Regions from separate parts of the Mesorhizobium sp. P2_C5_2 genome, predicted to be linked through region 2. Evidence: predicted binding sites of a transcription regulator. Region 2 holds the regulator's gene; the other holds the start of a gene.

Region 1 (10,978 bases), on a different contig from region 2:
ACCATGACAGAAGCCGGCATCCGCTTCGCGCTGTCGAGTTATGCCTGGGAGGCATGAGACGCTGTTTCGCCTTGTCGCCAAACAAACAAATTGCGCTGCCCATTGCAGCCGCAATTCGTCAGGTTGAGAGGCTCGGGCGCGCCTGAACGGCGGGCGCCAAGGATGGCCCCCCGGGCGAATTCAGCGTTGCCCTATTTCGACTTGGCCTTGCCGGACTTTGCGGCCGCAGGCTTCGCGGCCTTTGGCTTGGCGTCTACCTTGGCGGGCTTCGCAGCAGCCTTCTTCGCCGCCTTCTTCGGCTTGGCGGCTGCGCCATCGACTTCAGCCGTCGCCTGCTCCCAGTGTTCCTGATGTGCGCCTTCGGGGCGGCCTGCCTGTTCCCAAATCTCGTGTGCGCGCTGGCGAATACGGTCCTGTCTGTCGTCCGTCACTTAAGCCTCCGTGGTTGGGTCCGATCGGTTGGTCCAGATTCCACGAAAACATTAGCCGAAAATTCAGCCGGCGTCTTGAGTGACTCAGCGCCGATCGGAAACGACCGCGACACCAAGCAGTGCTGCTTTCTTGGTAATCAGCCCCGCAAGGTCGGCATCCGAACGATCGGTGCCGGTGCGCTCGCGCAGGACCGCGATCGCATCCTGCATCGACAACAGCGCCGTACTGCGCTCGGCCAGCAACTTGTCGCAACACGCCGCAACATTGGCGGAATTCGGGGTTTCGACATGCGGCAACATGGCAATGCTCCTTTCCCGATTCGACCCTGCCATTCTTGTTCGCAAGAACGGCAGGGCCGGATTATCGATGATGGTTCTATCGGTCGGAACTACTCGACGACCTCGATGATCCTGCGCGTGCCGGGGTCAACCAACACGGTATGATTGTCGACGACGGCGTATCTGTACTGAACATCGGGCACCTCTTGCAGTTCGACCGTGTCAGGCAAAGCAGAGCCGACATTCAGTTCGACGCCGAGAAGATTGACCGAGGCCAGCGGGTGCTTATGCACATATTCGCGAACGACCGTGCGCTGTTTGGGGGTGACGATCACCTGCTGCTGCGCCGGCTGCGTGACGATCACTTCGTCGGCAGCGGCAACACCGAGACCAGCGATCATGGCAAGCCCGGCGACGGCGGGAATAAGGACGGTTTTCATCTTCGTCTCCTGTCGTTGTTAGCGAGCGCCGCCTTGCTCCCGCACGAGGCGAAAACAGCACAGATCGAGATGGCGGGCTCCTGGAGGCAAACGCCTCCGGTACGGTCTTGTTCCGTAAGTGGAGACTAATTGATCGGCCCGATCAGGCATTGAGGCTGGAACCGCATCGGCATGATTCGCATTGAAGACGATCCCTCAGGAGACCTTCAATATGAACGATATGCGGCTCCAAGTTCCGGTGGCGATTGCGGTCGGCGCCGGCTTCAAACGCGACATCGCGACGTTGGCCGAGATGCAGAATTTTCTCAAGGAATGGCCGCAGGCCGGACGCGGCAAGATTTATGACACGGCACTGAGGGCCTGCGAAATGGCCAGGGCTGGACACCTGACCAAGGACCAGGCGCGGCGGGCCTTCACCGCCTTTGCCGAGGCGGCAGGCATTGCCTGGACCGGTATCGATCCGGTGACGGCGCTTCGCCTGGCCAAAACTGGCTGGCCCCGGCCCACACTGTAGAGACCTCAAACGAGATCATTGCTTCGGCGGCTGCACAGGCACCTCGCCGGGCTTGATCACCGGCGTTTTGCCTTGATCCGGCGGCGGCTGCGTCATGCCCTGGTCACCGCTGGGTGGCGGCTGCAGCACGCCGCCGCAAGAACCAAGATTGGCGGTCGAATTGCCATTGCCGGCATCGGAGGAAGGCGGCTGCTGGCCGCCATCCTGGGGCTGCGCCTGGCAAGGTACGGGAGGAGCGCCCTCGCCGCTGTCTTGCGCGGCCGCGGGGCCGGCAAGTGCCAGCAGCGCGCAGGGCAAGAAAACAAAGATCTTCATCGTCCGGTCCTTTGCTTGGGATCATCCCTTGGCAAAGCACCCCGGCGGCAATTGGTTCCATGAAGGTGATGGGGAACAAGGTGATGGGGAACCTGTCTGCTGGCGGCGAGTTAGATCTTCTCGAAGCCTCAAGGAGGCCGTCATGTGCTGCCAAGGAGACACCGATGATCAGAAAACTCAAATCGGGAAAATATCGGCTCTATTCGCGCAAGGTCGATGAAAAGACCGGACGGCGACGCAATCTCGGCACCTTCGACAGCCGCGAGGCGGCCGAGAAACACGAACGCGAAGTCCAGTATTTCAAGCGCCATTGAGATCGCTCACCTGAACCCCAGCGGGCAAGCGACCGCTTGACGCGGATCGTGCGGATGCACGCTCCCCCATCGCAGACGGCAGGCGTACCAAGCCGCAAACCGCCGGCACTTGAGTGCCGACGGGCGCGCGATCGGGCCTTCAGTTCGATGCGGGATCGCCCAGCGCCCCGGTGACGAAGGACGCCGCGATCAGATCGTCGGCATCGATGCGTAGGGACCCTTCGGCGTCCCCCATGATGGCCGCGACCTTCTGGAAGGTCTGCATCTCGTGTTCGGTAATCCGGGCGTTTCGCATCCTGGCTTTCAGATCGGCGACGCGTCTGCCCAATGAGGCGGACGCCCCGATTTCTCTTTTCGACATAGTGGTCGTGCTCCTCCCCCCAACCCTGTTTTGCCCCTTGCCCGCTTAGACGTACTCACAGCTGCCTATATATGAGGCAGCACGAATACAGTCGCGGCAACGCGCGGTGCCAGGGAAGGTTCCGGCGCCAAATGGTCACGAAATAATACGGATAGGGCCGACAGCCCGAACGGCGACTGGCGCCGCAACCGCCGGCTGCGGCCATCAGGCCGAACCAACCCCCGTCGCTATTCGCGACGCGGGTCAGATTTCAATCGCCTTGCGTTGAACAGTCAGCGAGAGACCGAAGGCACGCCAGAGACCGAACGCGCCGTTTCGGGTGAGAACACCACGAAAGCAAAGATCAGAACGGCAGCGGCGACGATGAGCGAGCCGCCGGCGACGACAGGCTCAAGCGCCGGGTTTCCCTGCAGCATCACATAGAGTGCTGGCAGCATGATCACCACGCCAACCGTATATAGCCCGTAATGGATCATGGCGATGCGGCGCGCCGCCTTTTGTGGATTGAGCGCGTAGTAACCGCCGAAGATGGCGCTCGTCACCCAGCCCAGCAGGTTGATATGCGCGTGCGCCGGGAAGGCGCTGTGATCGCCTGAGATCGCCATCTGCAGGCCGGCAGCGATCCCCAATATGAGGAACACGATGGCGGTTTTAAAGAAAAGCTCCGAAACCCTAGGCATGTCGATTTTTCCCCCGATGCCGTTTACCCCGATATTGCGAAGGCTACACTCGGGAACGGAGATTTTCCATACCGTACTTAGGGTTAGTAACGCTTTTCCGCTTAAGACCGGCAGCTTCGTCGTGCCGTCAAAAAAGCCGCCGGGGCGAACCCCGGCGGCTTGGTCGTTCGATCAGGCCGTTTCGACCGCGATCGGCTTTACGGTGTTACCGGAGGAGCAAGCTTGGCGGCCATCTGGTCGATCTTCTCGGCAAGCACGCCGTTGGCCCAGTCGGTGACCTCAGGGTCGACCGGCTTGTTGGCCATATCGGCGAGTGCGTCATCGAGCGATGGGATGCCGGCAGTGGCAGTGTCGGCAGCCGTCTGCGCCGCGGCAGCTGCTGTTTCAGCATCCGTGACCGCGGCCTCCAGATCCGCGATCGTTGCGGCCTGGGCCGCCGTCACCTCGGGTGTTGGAGGCGTAATGGCATTCGCCGCGTCGAACAGCGCCTGCTGGGCCGTCACCGCGTCCTCGGCCGCCGTCACCGCCGCATTTGCCTCGGCAAGCGCGGCTGCGGCGAGCTTGGCGTTCGCGGACGCCGTCACAAAAGCCTGAACGCCGGCGAACTTCTTGCTCTTGGAGTTCAAATAGGCGTTGATGTTGCGTTGCAGCGAGTTCAGCCGGCCAAGCTTGGCGTGGATGTTCTTTTCCTTGGGTGTCGCGGCGACCTCGACGTCATCGACGTCAGCCTGGTCATCGGTCGAGGCCTTCTTTCCGGCATGAGCCGATGCCGACTTGCCATGCGAAGCGCTGTTGCCGGAATTGCCGTTGCCGCCGCCATTGCCATTGCCGCCGCCGTTGCCGCCGCCATGGCCGTGGCCACCACCGTTACCGCCACCGTTACCACCAGCACCAGCCAGGGCCGGAGAGGCCAGGAGCGCAAACGCGGCAAGCGCCGCCAAAAGAGTTTTTCGGGATGTCATGATACCTCCTCGGGGATAGCCACCTCCGCCGACTCGCTATAGCAGCGCCATATGAGAATTTGCTAATTCGATGGAGTAAACTTTAGATAAATGTGGTTGCGATACGCGATAATCGGCCTGCAAAAAGGTTGGACTAAATCTCTTAAATAATTGAAATATAAACACAAATTCTAAAATAGCCGAGCGAACCGGCCCTTTGCGCGACTGACGCCCTATACTGATCAGACCTTAGGCCTAATTGCTGTGATACTTAAGTCGCAACCATGACCGTCGTCGCGTGATTTGTCGAACAGGTGTCGAATACGGATTCGACATGACCGAGCAACCAACTTGGTGATCGAGCTGCCGGCAGAGCCGCCTTCGAGGCGGATGTATTGAGCACCAGAAAAGCAGGCGTTCGGAGCATCGGTGATGGTCGATTGGTCGCCCGGGAAGGACGGCCTTCTCAACCGCTTGCGGCATTGGGCCTATGGCATCAGCAGGATATCAGCGCCCGGCTGTTCGTCGAACAGCACCGCGCAGCCGCGCCTCAGCGCCACCGCAGACAGCGCATTGGCCACCGCCTCGTCCGGCGACACGAAATCGCCGGTCAGCACCCGCAACTCTTCCACCGCCTTGGCCATCGACACGCAGTGCCCGGCAACGCGATCGCTCGTGCAGGCGTCAACGACGCTAACGAGGTCGATCATCTCGAACTGGCCCATACCGGCCTCCTCGAAACAGTGTCCCATCGAGACAATGAACGCCGTGGCGAGAGACAATGTTCCCTGCGCCCGGCGGCAAGGCAGATCAATCGACCGCCGGTCTCCAGCAAACTCACTGGAGGTAAGCGCCGTGCTTGACAGCGGACCCTGTTTGTTCTCTATTTGTTCGCAAAACCACCCCTAGCAACAGACGCGGCTAATGCTGCAACGCCCAAAGGAACGGCCGGGATGGAACCCACCATCCTGCATGCGGATCTCGACGCCTTCTATGCCTCGGTCGAGCAGCTGCTCGACCCGTCGCTCAGGGGCAAGCCGATTGCCGTCGGCGGCGGTGTCGTGCTTGCCGCTTCCTACGAGGCCAGGGGTTTTGGCGTGCGCGGCGGGATGCCGGGACGACGCGCGCGGGAGCTTTGCCCGCAGTTGATCTTTGTCGGCGGAAATTTCGGCGAGTACCAGAGGCTGGGCGACGCCGCGATAAAAGTGCTCGACGATTTCACGCCGCTGGTCGAGCGCATCTCTATCGACGAGGCCTTTGCCGATGTCGCCGGCTGCACGCATCTGTTCGGGTCGCCGGCCGAGATCGCCGCCAGGGTGCGGCGGCGTGTACGGGCCGAACTCGGGCTGCCGATCTCGATCGGCGTGGCGCGCACCAAACACCTGGCCAAGATCGCCTCGCAAGTGGCAAAACCCGACGGGCTGGTGGTGGTCGATCCGGCAACGGAGCTCGCCTTTCTGCACGATTTGCCGGTCGGGTTGATGTGGGGCGTCGGCCCGGCGACCAAAGCGCGGCTGGCCGAGATCGGTGTCGAGACCATCGGCCAGCTGGCCAAGACCCACAGCGGCGCACTGCGCCGGTTGCTCGGGCCTGCCGCCGGCGAAAAGCTGGCGTCGCTGGCATGGAACCGCGACCCGCGAAAACTCGAAACCCACCGTCGATCGCATTCCGCCGGTGCGCAGTCGGCACTTGGCAAGCGGCCTGCCGAGGCCCGTATCTTCGGACCTGTGCTGCTGCATCTGGCAGACCGGGTCGCCAGCCGCCTCAGGGCAAAATCGCGGCCCGGCCGCACGGTGACGGTGCGGGTGCGTTTCGCCGATCTGCACGCTGTCACGCGCTCGCTGACGCTCGAGCAGCCGATTTCGGCGACCGCGATGCTGGCCGAAATCGCCGAGGAGCTGGTGCGCGGCGTGCTGGCCGCCAACCCGCGGGAAAAGACCATCTCACTGCTGGCGATCTCGGTGTCGCAACTGGAAGAAAGTGCCGAGCTGCAGCTGGAACTGCCGCTCGGGCTTGCCGACGAGAGAAAGCAGCCGGGAAGCAAAAAGGGCCTGGCGCGCTTTGGCGCCGACCGCGCCATCGACAAGATCCGCCAGCGCTTTGGCAGAGAGGCGGTCGGCTATGGCGCGGTGGCGCTGGAGGCCCGGCGCTCGGTTCCCGACGCCTTCCGCGAACTAGCGGAAAAGGAGCTGTGAGAACTATCGGCCGGTGCGCCAATAGCGATGCACTTTGACGCCGCTTGCCCCATGCCAGGGCTCGCAAGCTATGCCGTCACGATCGGCGTCGTGCGTCGGCCAGTAGCCCGGTTCTCCCACATGCGCAGGGGCCAGGCCGACGGCACGCGCAGCGCTACAGTTCGGAAATGCCGCAAGGTGCCTGAGCACCGCCCAAGGCGAGTCGAACCGGACGCCCAGAAAGCCGTAGACGATGTAGCCGAACAATAGGATGAACGGGGCCAGCATGGCCAGCCGTCTCAACCTGCCCGACCTGCCGTGGCGGCGATGCATTGACCAACGCAGGAACGGCAGGTGCATCATCCTTGGCACGCCCCTTCTTGGCACGCCCCCTTCTTGGCACGCTCTGTGGCCTCACTCCCTGAAGGCGCGGTTGATCTGGTCTTGCAGCGGCTTGACGAGGTAGGAAATCACGGTCCGGTCGGCGGTCTTGATGAAGGATTCGACCGGCATGCCCGGAACCAACTTGATCTCGCCAAGGCGAGCCACTTCCGCGCTCGTGGTCGCGATGCGCACGGTGTAGTAGCTGATGCCGGTGCGCTGGTCGGTGGTCGTGTCCGGCGAGGTGCGCTCGACCGTGCCGTTGATCTGCGGCGTGGTGCGCTGGTTGAAGGCCGAGAAGCGCAGTGCGGCCGGCTGGCCGACCCATAGCTGGTCGATGTCGCTCGGCGCGATCTTGGCCTCGACGGTCAGGCTGTCGCTGTCGGGCACGATCTGCATGATTGTCTGGCCGGGGGTGATGACACCGCCGATGGTATGGACGATGGACTGTTGCACGACGCCGTCCTGCGGCGCACGAATGTCAATGCGCTTGAGCTGGTCCTCGGCGGCGATCTTGCGCTCCGTCAGTTCGCCAACCTTGGCGTCGATATCGCGCAACTCCTTGTTGACGTCGGTGCTGAGTTCGAGGTCGATCTGGATAATCTGCAAATTGATCTCGGCAATCTTGCCCTGGGCCTGCGCCTGGGCCGCTATCAGCTGGCTGCGCTCGCCGTCGAGCCGCGCCGACTCGCGCTCCATGGCCGTCAGGCGGTCGATGGAAATCAGCCGCTTTTTCCACAGCTGACGTATGCTGGCCAATTCTTCCTCGACGAGCGTGATTTCTTTCGACTTGGCGTCAGCCTGGCCAGTGTTCCCGACGATCTCCTTCTGCAGCTGGAGAATGCGCTCCTGCAACTGGCTCTTCTGGCCGGACCGGGACGCCCGCCCTGTCTCGAAGACCTGTTCCTCGCCGGCAATGATCTCGGCGATCGCCGGGTCGTCGCGGCGATCGAGAACATCCCTAGGGAAGGCAATGGTATCGGCGCCCTGGCGCTCGGCCTCGAGGCGCGCCTCGCGCGCCGACAGCTGGTCCAGCGACTTGGTCACCACGGCAAGGTTGGCTGCCGGCATGGTGGGGTCGAGGCGCACGAGCAGCGCACCGTGCTTGACGCGGTCGCCGTCGCGCACGGCGATCTCGCCGACGATGCCTCCGGTCGAATGTTGCACGTCCTTGACGTGGGAATCGACAACGAGGACCCCGGGGGCGATGACCGCTCCGGAAATGCGGGTCAGCGATGCCCAGCCGCCGACACCGCCAACCAGCAGCGCGACCGCGACGAGACCGAAACGCATATAGCGTCGAATGGATTGGTGGGAGGAGCTCAGCATCGTTCCTCCCTTCATTCGCCTGCCGCCACCGCGCCGGGCGTCGGCTCTTCGGTGGCGAGCCTGAGACGTGGCACGGCGACCACCGGTGGCTGCGGCCGCGGGAACAGCTTGGCCAAAACGTCGTCCTTGAGGCCGAAAGCCTGGACGCGGCCCTGGTTCATGGCGAGGATGAAATCGACCGTGGCGAGCGCGCTCGGCCGGTGCGCCACCAGCACGACCATGCCGCCGCGCTTCCGCACCCCCATGATCGCCTGCAGTAGCGCCTGCTCACCTTCGGCATCGAGGTTTGAATTCGGCTCATCGAGCACGACAAGGAAAGGATCGCGATAGAGCGCGCGGGCCAGCGCGATGCGCTGGCGCTGGCCGGCCGACACGGCCTCGCCGAGCTCGCCGATCTGGGTTTCGTAGCCGTCGCGGAAACCGACGATGAGATCATGCGCGCCGGCGGCGTTGGCCGCGGCAATGATCGAGGCGGGATCGGCATCGGGCTCGAAACGCGCGATGTTCTCGGCGACCGTGCCGGCAAACAGTTCCACATCCTGCGGCAGGTAACCGATGAAGCGGCCACGATCCTCCGCCGACCACTGGTCGAGGTCGGCGCCGTCGAGGCGGATCCTGCCGGCGGCGGGCTGCCAGGCCCCGACGAGCGCCCTGACCAGCGTCGACTTGCCCGAACCGCTCTGGCCGATGACGCCGACGGCGTGTCCCGCCTCAAGGGCAAAACTGGCGTCATGCACCAGCGGGCGCTGCGTGCCGGGCGCCGCGACGCTGACGCCTTGCATGAACACGTGGCGGCTTGGGACCGGCATCACCATCGGATCGGCGTCGGCCGGCACCGCCGCGAGAATCCTGGTCAGCCGCTGCCAGCCCTGCCGCGCCGTCAGGAAGCCTTTCCAGTTGGCGATGACCAGGTCGACGGGGGCGAGTGCGCGACCGCTCAGGATCGAAGCGGTGATGATGATGCCCGCGGTCGCCTGTTGCTCGATCACCAGCCAGGCGCCGACGCCGAGCATGGCCGACTGCAGCAGCATGCGCAGCACCTTGGACACGGCGCCGAAGCCGCCGGCGATATCGCTGACACGACGCTGCTCGGCAAGATAATCGCGGTTGGCGTGTTCCCATCTCTTGACCATCCTGCCGCCCATGCCAAGAGCCGCGATCACTTCCGCGTTGCGGTTGCCTGTGGACGTCAGGCCGTTGCGGATGATGCCGGTCTGGGTGCCGGAGGTAACCGGCTTGCGCGTCAGCCGCTCGGCAAGGACGGTCAAAAAGACGAGCACGATCGCGCCGACCAGGGCAGTCAGGCCGAGAAGCACGTGGAACATGAAGATGACGGCCAGATAGAGCGGCAGCCACGGCAGGTCGAACAAAGCGGTCGGGCCGCTGCCCGACAGGAAGGCACGCACGCTGTCGAGGTCTCGCACCGACTGCATGCTGTCGCCGTTGCGCCCGACCTTGAGCGGCAGCTTGAGGACGCTGGAATAGACGCGGGCGCCGAGCGCCTCGTCAAGGGCGCCGCCGATGCGCACCATAATGCGGCCACGCACGAGATCGAGCACGCCCTGCCCGGCGTAAAGGATGACGACAAGCACGCTGAGGCCGATCAGCGTCGGCATGCTGCGGCTCGGCAGCACGCGGTCGTAGACTTCGAGCATGTAGAGCGAGCCGGCGAGCATCAGCACGTTGAGCACGCCGCTGAACAGCGCGACCGCGGCGAAGGCTGAGCGGCAGGCGGCAAGTGCAGCCGCGAGCTCGGACGTCGGGGGGCCCGCCGCCTGCCGCTTTCCCCTCCCTGGCTGTGGCTTGCTGTCGGCTACGTGAACCGGGGGCGGTTTCACGGCGGACTCACGGCCAGAAGACCTCCAGATGTAGAGCAAGAGCAGCGCGCCGAGCGTTCCCCCAAGAACCACCCAGCGCGTGCTGATTTCAGACACTGCCAACCGCACTTCGCCAAACGCGAGCACAAACACGCCGGTGGCGAGGATGAGTTTTGGAAATCTGAGCAGCAGTGTCATGCGGAACGCTTCCTGGCATCAGCCGCCATCATTGGCGTAGATGTGCAGTATCGCTCCTTCGAAGGTCATTCCGGTGTTGTTGTAGAAATCGAGCTCCTGGTGAATGAGGTTTCCGGCAAGCTCGGATCCGGCGGTGGAGGATTCGGTTTCCAGTCCGACGTTCCAGGCTGCAGTGTTCGCCTTCACCGCGCTTCCGCCACCCCAGTCCTCGAACTGGGAGGTAGGTGACCCGCCATTCGTCACCTGCAGCCAGTCGATTGCCTGGTCGAGATATTTATGGGGGCTGTTGGGATCGGTAGCGTCGCCGATGGGATTCCCGGCGAGGTAGTTGAGCCAGGTGGCTACCGCATCGCGGGCAAGAACGAAGCGCGTATCCTGCTGGTCCTTGGCAGATGCATCGATGACCTTGAGTGCATCGGCATAGGAGATGAAGAACGTGTCTTCCCCGGGATCGGTAATTCCGTCCTTGTCGTAGTCGCCGATCAGAAGGCCCGGTTTACCTGGATCCAGCGTTCCATTGTGATCGGCGTCGACAATGTAACGCAGTTCGTGGGTAGCAAAGTTCGGACCGGTCTTGCCGACGCCGTCAACGCCATCCCAGAACGACTTGCCGAGATTGGTCCAGAACCCGGGCGTGCGCACGCCGGGGCCTTCGAACGAGGTTACGGTGGCGGTGTCCTGAGCGGTGACCGAATTCAGGCTGTCGTCGTCGTGAGCCGCGACAGTCACCAGATTGGTTTTGCTGGCCCCATTCGGCAGCAAGTTGATGGCGGTGGTCGCTTCGAAAGCCCAGGTCTCGTTGCT
Region 2 (10,978 bases):
TTTGTAGGCCATGGCCGCGATCGTCGGCATCTTGGCGATCAGCCGCATCGAGGCGACCATCCGCTGGTACGGGTCCGAAATGTCGGTGGAGTCGTGATAGAAGGCCGACAGCGCGCCGACCACGCCGCACATCACGGCCATCGGATGCGCATCGCGGCGGAAGCCGGTGAAGAAGCGCGACATCTGCTCATGCACCATGGTGTGGCGCGTCACCCGGTAGTCGAAATCGTCCTTCTGCGCCTTGGTCGGCAGTTCGCCGTAGAGCAGGAGGTAGCAGACTTCGAGGAAGTCGCCATGTTCGGCCAGCTGGTCGATCGGATAGCCGCGGTGCAGGAGGATGCCGGCATCGCCGTCAATGAAGGTGATCGCCGACTCGCAGCTTGCCGTCGAGGTGAAGCCGGGGTCATAGGTAAAGGCGCCGGTTGTGCTGTAGAGCGCACCGATGTCGATGACGTCAGGCCCGACCGAACCGCTTCGCACCTTGAACTCGTGCGTCTTGCCGGCCAGTTCGAGCGTGGCAGTCGACGGGTGCGTCGTCTTGCTGCCGGGTTCCAGTTTTGTCGCAGCTTCGCTCATTCTCAAACTCCTTCATGTTCCTCATGCCGGCAAGGCTATTCCTGCAAACGACACGTCGAAATCACCGGAATGCGCGAACTCGCCACCGCATTTTGGGAGGTGCGTGCCAGATTGGGCCAAGGCCTAATGTTGCACTGCGAAACGCGCCTTTCAATGCCAATCTTCTTGGGCCAGTTCGCTCCTAATCGATTTGATCCGCAATCCGCGCCAGGCTTTCCTCGCGGCCGAGCACGGCAAGCACGTCGAACACGCCGGGTGAGGTGCTGCGGCCGGTCAGGGCTGCTCTTAGCGGTTGGGCCACCGCGCCAAGCTTGTGGCCGCCGGCCGTCGCGAACTCGCGCACCGCGGCTTCCGCCGCTGCGGCCGTCCATTCACCTGAAACCGTCTGCAATGCAGCGTGTGCCCCGCGCAGGATCGTACGCGCATCGGCATTGAGAAGCGCTGCCGCCTTGTCGTCGATCGGCAGCGGCCGCTCGACGAACAGGAAACCGGCGCCATCGGCCAGTTCCACCAGTGTCTTGGCACGCTCTTTCAGGCCAGGTAACGCGGCCAGCAGTTGCGCCTTCCTGGTGTCGTCGAGGCGGGCGGCGAGCGCCGGGCCGCCTTCGAGATAAGGCAGAGTGGCGACGAAGATATCGAGCAGTGCTCTGTCGTCCATCTTGCGCATATGCACGCCGTTCAGCGCATCGAGCTTGGCGAAGTCGAAGCGCGCCGCACCCTTGTTGACGTCGCCAATGTCGAACCAGGCGATCATGTCCTTGATCGACATCACCTCGTCGTCGCCATGGCTCCAGCCGAGGCGGGCCAGATAGTTGAGCAGTGCCTCGGGCAGATAACCCATGGCGCGGTAGGCCTCGACGCCGAGCGCGCCATGCCGCTTCGACAATTTGGCGCCGTCGGCCCCATGGATCAGCGGGATGTGCGACATGGACGGCACCTCCCAACCCATGGCGTTGTAGATGACCGTCTGGCGCGCGGCATTGGTCAGGTGGTCGTCGCCGCGAATGATGTGGGTGACACCCATGTCGTGGTCGTCGACGACGACGGCATGCATGTAGGTCGGGACGCCATCCGAACGCAGGATGATGAAATCGTCGAGATCCTTGTTGGGGAAGCGCACCTCGCCCTGCACGCGGTCGTGCACCACGGTCTCGCCCTCGGTCGGCGCCTTGATGCGGATGGCGCCTTTGACGCCGGCGGGCGCCTCGGAGGGGGCGCGGTCGCGCCAAGCGCCATTGTAGCGCGGCGGCAGGCTCTTGGCGCGCGCCGCCTCGCGCATCGCCTCGAGCTCGGCCGGCGTCTCGTAGGCGTAGTAGGCCTTGCCCAGGCGCACCAGTTCCTCGGCCACCTCGCGGTGGCGCGGCGCGCGCTCGAACTGCGAGACGGCCTCGCCATCCCAGGACAGGCCGAGCCAGGTCAGCCCGTCCAGAATGGCCTGGGTTGCCGCGGCGCTGGAGCGTTCGCGGTCGGTGTCCTCGATGCGCAGCACCATCGTGCCGTCGGTGTGCTTGGCATACAGCCAGTTGAACAGCGCCGTGCGCGCGCCACCGATGTGAAGGTAGCCGGTGGGCGAGGGGGCAAAACGGGTGACCACCCTGTTGGACATGGCTATTTTGTTGGACATGGCAATTCTCGGGCAAAGCTGGAAAGCGGGGCGTGATCGCGCGGACTTTCGCGCTTTGCGCGTTCATGTAGCATAGGAGGTCTGGGGCGCAAGGGGCAGACCCGATGGCTGGACGTGGCCGGGGCGTGGATCAAGGCGAGGGCGCTGCGACAAGCGTCAACGAACGCTCCCTGTTTGCCGACAGTCCCCATGCCGAGCCGATGCCCGTCGTGCTGCCCGAGACGCGACCTGGCCTCCGGCCTTTGTCTCCGGATGACACTGCGTCGGTGCCGGTCGCCGTGCCCGCATCCGCCATCCGTTTGCGCAGGCTGCTACGCCGTTCGACATGGCCAGCAATCCGTCGCAGCCTTGCCGTGGCCGCCGTCACCGAACTCGACCGTGGCGTTGCCTTTCTGCTGGTGCCGGTTTTCCTGGCGGCCGGCGTGGTCCTTTACTTCTCGCTGGCCAGCGAGCCGGGCTTTGCCCAGCCAATCGCCATTGTGCTGCTCGCGGCCTGTTGCGCAGCCGTCGCGCGGTCCTGGCCGAGGACGCATCTGTGTTTTATGGCCGCGATGCTGTGCGCGCTCGGCGTCGTCGCCGTCAAGGTCGAGACCTGGCGTGCCGGAACGCAAATGCTCGGTTCCGAGATTCAAACACGGCTGACCGGCCGCGTCGTCAGTCTTGAGCAGATGGAAAACGGCCGCGTCAGGCTGACGCTCGACGTGATTTCGACCGCTCGCCCCAAGCTGCGCTACGCGCCGGAGCGGGTCAGGCTCTCGGCGCGCACTGTTCCCGCCGATATGACAGCCGGCTCCCTGATCACCGGCTATGCCAGGCTGTTGCCGCCGACCGGTCCGGTGCGGCCGGAGAGCTATGATTTCTCCTTCGACAGCTATTTCACCGGCATCGGCGGTAGCGGCTTCTTTCTCGGCAATCCCAAAACCATCGCCGCGCAAGGACCGCTGCCGCTGACCGCACGGCTCTCTTCGGCAATTGAGAATGCGCGCGAAAACATTGCCGATCATATCAGGGGCAAGATCGGCGGAGCCGAAGGCGAGATTGCCGCAGCGCTGATAGTCGGCGTGCGCGCCGGCATTCCGGACGAGGTCAACGAGGCGATGCGGCGCACCGGCATCTACCACATCATCTCCATTTCCGGCCTGCACATGGCGCTGGTTGCCGGCACCATCATGGCGTTGCTGCGGGGTGCGTTTGCGCTGTTTCCGGATTTCTCCTCGCGCCGGCCAGTCAAGAAATATGCGGCCGCCGCGGCCCTTGTCTCCATCGCCGCTTATCTCGTCATTTCAGGCGTCGTGGTTGCCGCCGAGCGCAGCTTCATCATGCTGGGGGTCATGCTCGTCGCGGTGCTGTTCGACCGTGCTGCGCTCACCATGCGCAATCTGGCGATCTCGGCCATCGCCGTCATCCTGGTGTCGCCGCATGAGGTCGTCGGCCCCAGTTTCCAGATGTCGTTTGCCGCAACCGCCGCGCTCGTCGGCGCCTATGCCGGCTGGGCCGACTACCGCGCCGACAAGGTGAGGCCGCCGCCGGCGAAACGCTCCTTTGTCGGCTTCCTGTCGCGAAAATTCCTGCTGGCCATGGGCGGCCTTGCCATGACCTCGATTATCGCTGGCAGTGCTACCGTGCTGTTTGCCATCTGGCATTTTCAGCGCGTGTCGCCGCTCAGCCTACTCGCCAATCTCACAGTAATGCCGATCGTCTCGCTGGTGGTCATGCCGTTCGCCGTGCTCAGCGCGCTGGCTATGCCGTTCGGCGCCGATGGGCCGTTCCTCTATGTGATGGGCAAGGGCCTGACCGCGATGATCGCTATATCGGCCTGGATTTCCGAGCGCTCGCCGGTCGATGCCGTCGGGTTGATCTCCATCCGCTCGGTGCTGCTGGTGGCGGTCGCCCTCGTCATTGCAACCATGGCCACCACCTGGCTGAGGCTGGCGGCCATTCCCTTCGCGCTGGCCGGCCTGTTGACGGTGCCGCAGGTGCGCACGCCTGATGTGCTCATTTCCGAGGATGCGCATTTGGTGGCTGTGCCTATCGGTGGCGGCGAACTCGCGCTCAATCGCGAACGCTTCAACGAATTCACCACAGATAACTGGAAACGCGCGCTGAGGGCCGAAACGATTATCCCGCCTGAGATATTCGAGGCAACAGACACGCGGTTCGATCTCGATCCACTCGATCTGCCGCCAGGCGCGCCCTTCTATTGCAGGAGCGATCTCTGCATTGCTCGGCATCCATCCGGTGCCATCATCGCGCTGGCGAAGGATCGCAAGACGGCCCGGCCGGCCTGCGCTTTCGCGAGCCTGATCGTCATCGACGATGCCACCGCCTACAATCCGTGCCGCGACCCGCTGGTGCTGGTCGTGACGAAGAAGCAGCTTGCCCGCCACGGCAGTGCCGCCGTCTTCTTCGATCCGCGATTGGCCGCGACAGCGCCAACCATCCGCTTCGCCGTCGACAAGCCTTATCGTCCCTGGCACGAGCAACGCCGCTTCTCACGCGAAGCGCGCGGCCTGCCGCCCTACAAGCAGCCTGAAAGGTCGGCGAAGCCGGCGTACAAACCTGAGCCGGTTCAGTAACGCCGGATCAATCCGACGAGTTTGCCCTGCACCTTGACCCGATCCGGCCCGAAGATGCGCGTCTCATAAGCCGGGTTGGCGGCTTCCAGCGCGATCGAGGCGCCCTTGCGGCGGAAGCGTTTCAGCGTCGCTTCCTCCTCGTCGACCAGTGCCACGATGATCTCGCCGGGGCTGGCGGTGTCGGCATTGCGGATAATGACCGTATCGCCGTCGAAAATGCCGGCCTCGATCATCGAGTCGCCCTTGACCTCAAGCGCGTAGTGTTCGCCGCCCATGATCATGTCCGGCGGCACCGAGATCGAATGCGTCTGGTGCTGGATGGCGTCGATCGGCACACCGGCGGCGATGCGTCCCATCACCGGGATCGACACCGCGGAAACCGCATCGTCATTGCCGGCGGACATCGAACGCGACGATGAGGCCGGCTTGATCTGCCGGCCGAGACCGCCTTGCCCCACGCCACCTTGGCCGAGACTGCCCTGGATGACGCTTGGCGAAAACTTCCTCGCCGCATTGAGGCCGGGCGCGATCGAGTCGGGCAGCCGCAGCACTTCCAGCGCGCGCGCCCGGTTCGGCAGCCGGCGAATGAAACCGCGCTCCTCGAGCGCCGTGATCAGGCGGTGAATGCCGGACTTGGAGGCGAGGTCCAGCGCCTCCTTCATCTCGTCGAAAGACGGCGGGATTCCGCTCTCCTTCAGGCGTTCATGGATGAACATCAGAAGCTCATGTTGTTTACGCGTCAGCATCGCGGCCCCCCGGGGTTCTGAAACCAGAATCGGAAAAAACAAACCCAGAACAAACACTATCTGTTCCAGTTGTGTTCCGCAACCATTTAAAGTTTAATGAATGTGTTGACGTTTTGTTCAGCTTAACATCGGCACGCCGCAGACAGCGCCTGCGCTCGTTTGCCGGCAACGGTGTTAAACGAGACTGAAGTGCCGAGGGTCTGCGTCATCTGGGCTGGTTCACGCCTTGCCCGATCGCCGCTGCTTTTTCGGGTGGGGCTGCGCCGCATCCGCCGCGCCGCCCGGTTCACTCTGGGCATAGACCTGCAGCGTGTAGCCGATGTGAACGGTCATCAGTGTTTTTGCGCGCTCAGTGTCGCGATCAAGGGCTGCTTCCATCAGTGCGGTGTGGTGTTCGATCGCCACGGCGTCGCGCAGGGCCTCCATGGCCTTCTGGTGTCCATCCTTGCGGCCGGCAGCCGCGCGCAGCGTTGGGGCCAGGCCCAGAAAGCGGTGATGGCGATGCAATTGGTCGGAGATCGTCGCATTGAAGCGCAGCAGCCAGCTGGATGTCGCGGCATTGAGCAGCGCCGCGTGGAAGGCATCATGTTTTTCGTACCACACGTCGACGGCATCATCGGAGGGATCGTCGAGAACGGACCCACACCGTGAGAGACGATAATGGGCGGTAACGACCGCGTCTTCCCACTGACGGTCGCCCTTCTCGATCGATTCCACCAGCAAGGGCAGTTCGACCACCAGCCGCGCACGCGACAAGTCCTCGAGCTCCGCCCGAGAGACGGGAGCGACCGCAAACCCACGGTTGCTGATGGCCGTCACAAGCCGTTCGGCCTCCAGCCGCGACAGCGCCTCGCGCAGCGGCGTCCAGCCGATACCATAGGTGCCGCGCAGCGTGCTCAGCTTCAACGGCGCGGCAGGCGCCAGCCGGGTCGCAAGAATATCGCGCCTGAGCAGCCGATAGGCCGCTTCCGTCTTCGAGGACTGCTCGTCATCCAGCATCGTGACCCATTAGACAGATTGCTCGGCTGATGATTATATATCAAAGCCTTTCATTGCGTAAATTATATATAATGTTTGACAGCTTCCGGAGGACCGCTCAAGATCGCCGGCATGTTTGGGCGGGCAGGCTCCGCCGAGTGCGTTTGTCCATGGAGGGCACCGGATCATGAGCATGACACCCGATCTCGCTGCAATCGAAGCTATGGATGCCGCTGATCCGCTGCGTTCCATGCGTGAACGCTTTGTCTTGCCGGAGGGCGTGATCTATCTCGACGGCAATTCGCTGGGTGCCGCGTCACCAGCCGTCTTCAGCGAACTGCAGCAGGCCGCGACGCGGGAATGGGCGCAGGATCTCATTCGCGCCTGGAACACCGCAGGCTGGTTCAACATGCCGGTGGAACTCGGAGATCAGCTCGGACGACTGATCGGCGCGGCCAACGGGCAGACGGTGGTCTGCGACACAACCTCGATCAACATCTACAAGCTGCTGCACGCCGCGCTCGGCATGCGGCCGGATCGGTCGGTCATCGTTGCCGAGGGCGACAGTTTCCCGACCGACCTCTACATGGCCGAAGGCGTGGCCTCGACCCGGCCGGGAACGCGGCTGCGGCTGGAGGGTGTCGACGCCGCCGCAATCGAGGAGCTGATCGACGACAGCGTTGCGGTCATCCTGGTCAACCACGTCAACTACAAATCCGGCCAGTTGCGCGACATGGCGGCGCTGACGCGCAAGGCACATGACGCCGGCGCGCTGATCATCTGGGATCTCTGCCACACGGCCGGCGCCTTGCCAGTCGAACTCGACCGTGCCAACGCCGATTTCGCCGTCGGCTGCACCTACAAATACCTCAATGGCGGCCCGGGCTCGCCGGCCTTCATCTATGCTGCCGCGCGCCACCATGGCGATGTCCACCAGCCGCTCAGCGGCTGGTGGGGCCATGCGCGGCCCTTTGCCTTCGAGCAGGGCTTTGCCGTCGGCAGCGGCATCCGCCGCTTTCTGTGCGGAACGCAGCCGGTGCTGTCGATGCGGGCGCTCAAGGGCGCACTCGATATCTGGAACGATGTCGATATGACGGCGGTGCGCAAAAAGAGCATCGCGCTGACCGACCTGTTTATCCAGCTCGTCGAAGCCAGATGCGGCGCCTACGGGCTTGAACTGGAAAGTCCTCGCGACGGCAGCCAGCGTGGCAGCCAGGTGTCATTCCTCCACCCGCACGGCTATCAGGTGATGCGCGCACTGATCGAGCGCGGCGTGATCGGCGATTTCCGGGCGCCGTCGACTATCCGTTTCGGCTTCACACCGCTCTATGTCGGTTATGGCGATGTCTGGCAGGCGGTCGAAGTGCTGGAGGATATTCTGCGCACCGGCGCGTGGCAGGACGCCCGCTTCGCGGCGAAGACCGCGGTTACCTGAAGCCGGCGCAATTCCAGGAAAAGTGTGACGCGGTTTTCCCGGGAAAAGCGCATTGCGCTTTGCCTTGGGAATTGCGCCAAACAAAGAGCTCAGAGCCGGGTGCGAACCGTCCAGAGCTCCGGAAACAGCACGACCTCCAGCATCTTCTTCAGGTAGGAGGCGCCTGAGGTGCCGCCGGTGCCGCGCTTCAAACCGATGATGCGCTCGACCGTGGTGACGTGGTTGAAGCGCCAGCGGCGGAAGTAATCCTCGAAGTCGACCAGCTTCTCGGCCAGTTCGTAGAGCATCCAGTAGCGCTGCGGGTCGCGGTAAACGGTTTGCCAGGCAACCAGCACTTCTTCGTTCTCTGCGCGCGTCTCGCGCCAGTCCGTGCGCCTGGCGTCGGCGCCGATGTCGAAGCCGTTGCGCGCCAGGAGCAGCAGCGCCTCGTCATAGAGCGACGGCGTGGCCAGGATCGCTTCCAGTCTGTCCGTAAGTTCTGGCCGGTGCTTGTGCGGGCCGAGCATGGCGAGGTTGCGGTTGCCCGCCATGAACTCGATGGCGCGGTACTGCCAGGACTGGAAGCCCGAGGATTGGCCGAGCGCGTCGCGAAACTCGGTGTACTCGCTGGGCGTCATCGTGCGCAGCACGTCCCAGGCATTGTTGAGCTGCTCGAAGATGCGCGCGACGCGAGACAGCATCTTGAAGCTCGGTTCGAGGCGGTCGGCGCGGATCGCGCGGATCGCGGCGCCGATCTCGTGCAAGGCCAGCTTCATCCACAATTCCGATGTCTGATGCTGGATGATGAACAGCATCTCGTCATGGGCAGAAGACAGTGGCGTCTGCGCGTCGAGCACCTTCTCCAGGTGCAGATAGTCGCTGTAGGACATTCGCTCATCGAACGACATCTGCGCGCCATCGGACGCCGGATCGTGCGGCTCGCTCAATTGCTCTTCTCCGCGCGCAACCGGAAGCGCTGGATTTTGCCGGTCTGGGTTTTGGGCAAGGCATCGATGAACTTTACCGAACGCGGATATTTGTAAGGCGCGATCGTTGCCTTGACGTGGTCCTGCAGGCGTTTGACGGTCAATGCGTCCGGCGTCACGCCTTGCACCAGCACGATATGCGCCTCGACGATCTGGCCTCGCTCGCGGTCCTCGGCGCCGATGACGGCGCATTCGGCGACATCGGGATGCGAAAGCAACGCCGCTTCGACCTCGGGACCTGCAATGTTGTAGCCGGCGCTGACGATCATGTCGTCGGAGCGCGCGGCGAAATGGAAGAAACCGTCCTCGTCCTGGGTAAAAGTGTCGCCGGTGAGGTTCCAGCCGTCGCGGACATATTCCTTCTGCCTTTCATCGGCCATGTAGCGGCAGCCGGTCGGGCCGCGCACCGCCAGGCGGCCTGTCGAACCGCGCGGCACCTCTCGCATCTCGTCATCGACGATGCGTGCCTGATAGCCGCCGACGGCCTTGCCGGTGGAGGCTGGCTTCATGTCGTCGAAGCGGTTGGAGATGAAGATGTGCAGCATTTCGGTGGCGCCGATCCCATCGAGGATCGGCTTGCCGGTCTTTTCAGTCCATTCCTCGAAAACAGGCGCCGGCAGTGTTTCGCCGGCCGAAACCGCGACGCGCAACGAGGACAGGTCAGCACCTTCATCCATGGCCTTCAGCATCGCCCGATAGGCGGTCGGCGCGGTGAAGGAAATGGTCGCCCGGTAGGTCTCGATGATGTGGATCATGTTGGGCGGCGTCGCCTGTTCCAGCAACGTCGCCGCGGCACCGAAGCGCAACGGGAAGATGGCGAGCCCGCCAAGACCGAAGGTGAAGGCGAGAGGCGGGGAGCCGACGAAGATGTCGTCCGGCGTCACCTCCAGGATTTCGCGGGCGTAGGCGTCAGCGATGATCAGCAGGTCGCGGTGGAAATGCATCGTCGCCTTCGGCACACCGGTGGTGCCGGAGGTGAAGCCGAGCAGGGCGACGTCGTCGCGGCCAGTGTTGACGGCAGTGAAGGTGACCGGCTTGTCGAGGGCGACGCGATCGAGTTCCGCGTCATGGTTGGCCGTGCCGTCGAAGCCGATGACCTGCTTGAGATACGCACTGCCCTTGGCGCAGGCGGTCATCTCGTCCATCAGCCTTGTATCGCAAAGTGCGATTGTGATTTCCGCCTTGTCGACAATCTTGGCGAGTTCGCCGGCACGCAACATCGGCATGGTGTTGACGACCACCGCGCCAACCTTGGTGGCGGCCAGCCAGCAGGCGACCATGGCCGGGTTGTTGGCCGAACGGATCAGCACCCGATTGCCCGGTTTGACGCCGTAATTTTCGACCAGCGCATGGGCCAGCCTGTTCGTCCAGTCGGACAGTTCCTTGTAGGTGCGGCGGCGGCCATTGCCGATCAGCGCGGTGTGGTCGCCAAAGCCCTTTTCGACCAGCCTGTCGGTCAATTCAACGCCGGCGTTTATGTGGTCGGGATAGTGGAAGCCGTCGAGCAGAAACTCCGGCCATTGATCCGGCGGCGGCAGGTTGTCGCGCGTGAATGTGTCGATATGCGCTGATGGCCCAAGCATTTTTCGGCTGCCCCTGTCTGCCTCACGCCCACGGCTGAACAATCACAGGATCGCACCAGTCGAAATTTGTTTCAAGCCTAAAATGTTTTTAGGGTGGAGCATTGACGTCGCCTTTGCCGGCGGCCATTCCTGTCGACTGAACTGAAGTCATCTGGGAGGGTGCAGATGCTCGAACACCGTGTTGCCGATTGGGACAATGCCTACGCCAACGGCGACAACATCGCCGGCAGCGATCGCTGGCCGGCCGCGTGGGACGCACCGGCGCAGGCTTTTCGCGACACACTGTCGGCGGCCGGTCGGGCCAAGCTCGACATCGCCTATGGCGACAACCCGCGCAACCGGCTCGATTTGTTCCTTCCCGATGCCATGCCCAAAGGGCTCGTCGTCTTCATCCATGGCGGCTACTGGAAGGCATTCGACAAGAATGCCTGGTCGCATCTGGCCAACGGCGCGGTCGCAAAGGGCTTTGCCGTAGCAATGCCGACTTACACGCTT

Evidence for each region. Region 2 encodes LexA, which represses DNA repair genes until DNA is damaged. Its sites were predicted from a motif close to TGTTCNNNNTGTGTTCNG; they were not measured.
Region 1: dinB (DNA polymerase IV) is a predicted target of LexA. The motif match lies at 5,153-5,170, and genes of this name have one in related genera.

What each region holds. Positions count from the first base shown of each region.
Region 1 is NZ_JBFUDV010000002.1:154,227-165,204, forward strand. It holds gene AC1D1B_RS07585 (hypothetical protein) at 1-57, shown strand, start outside; gene AC1D1B_RS07590 (DUF2934 domain-containing protein) at 192-431, opposite strand; gene AC1D1B_RS07595 (hypothetical protein) at 516-731, opposite strand; gene AC1D1B_RS07600 (DUF1236 domain-containing protein) at 821-1,150, opposite strand; gene AC1D1B_RS07605 (DUF982 domain-containing protein) at 1,362-1,664, shown strand; gene AC1D1B_RS07610 (hypothetical protein) at 1,680-1,979, opposite strand; gene AC1D1B_RS07615 (hypothetical protein) at 2,144-2,293, shown strand; gene AC1D1B_RS07620 (hypothetical protein) at 2,433-2,654, opposite strand; gene AC1D1B_RS07625 (hypothetical protein) at 2,927-3,334, opposite strand; gene AC1D1B_RS07630 (hypothetical protein) at 3,532-4,296, opposite strand; gene AC1D1B_RS07635 (hypothetical protein) at 4,764-5,000, opposite strand; gene dinB (DNA polymerase IV) at 5,229-6,470, shown strand; gene AC1D1B_RS07645 (excalibur calcium-binding domain-containing protein) at 6,474-6,737, opposite strand; gene AC1D1B_RS07650 (HlyD family type I secretion periplasmic adaptor subunit) at 6,864-8,159, opposite strand; gene AC1D1B_RS07655 (type I secretion system permease/ATPase) at 8,171-10,174, opposite strand; gene AC1D1B_RS07660 (hypothetical protein) at 10,193-10,978, opposite strand, start outside.
Region 2 is NZ_JBFUDV010000004.1:612,878-623,855, forward strand. It holds gene gltA (citrate synthase) at 1-576, opposite strand, end outside; gene gltX (glutamate--tRNA ligase) at 758-2,182, opposite strand; gene AC1D1B_RS18225 (ComEC/Rec2 family competence protein) at 2,305-4,776, shown strand; gene lexA (transcriptional repressor LexA) at 4,770-5,522, opposite strand; gene AC1D1B_RS18235 (GntR family transcriptional regulator) at 5,742-6,521, opposite strand; gene kynU (kynureninase) at 6,688-7,935, shown strand; gene kynA (tryptophan 2,3-dioxygenase) at 8,025-8,861, opposite strand; gene AC1D1B_RS18250 (AMP-binding protein) at 8,858-10,483, opposite strand; gene AC1D1B_RS18255 (alpha/beta hydrolase) at 10,649-10,978, shown strand, end outside.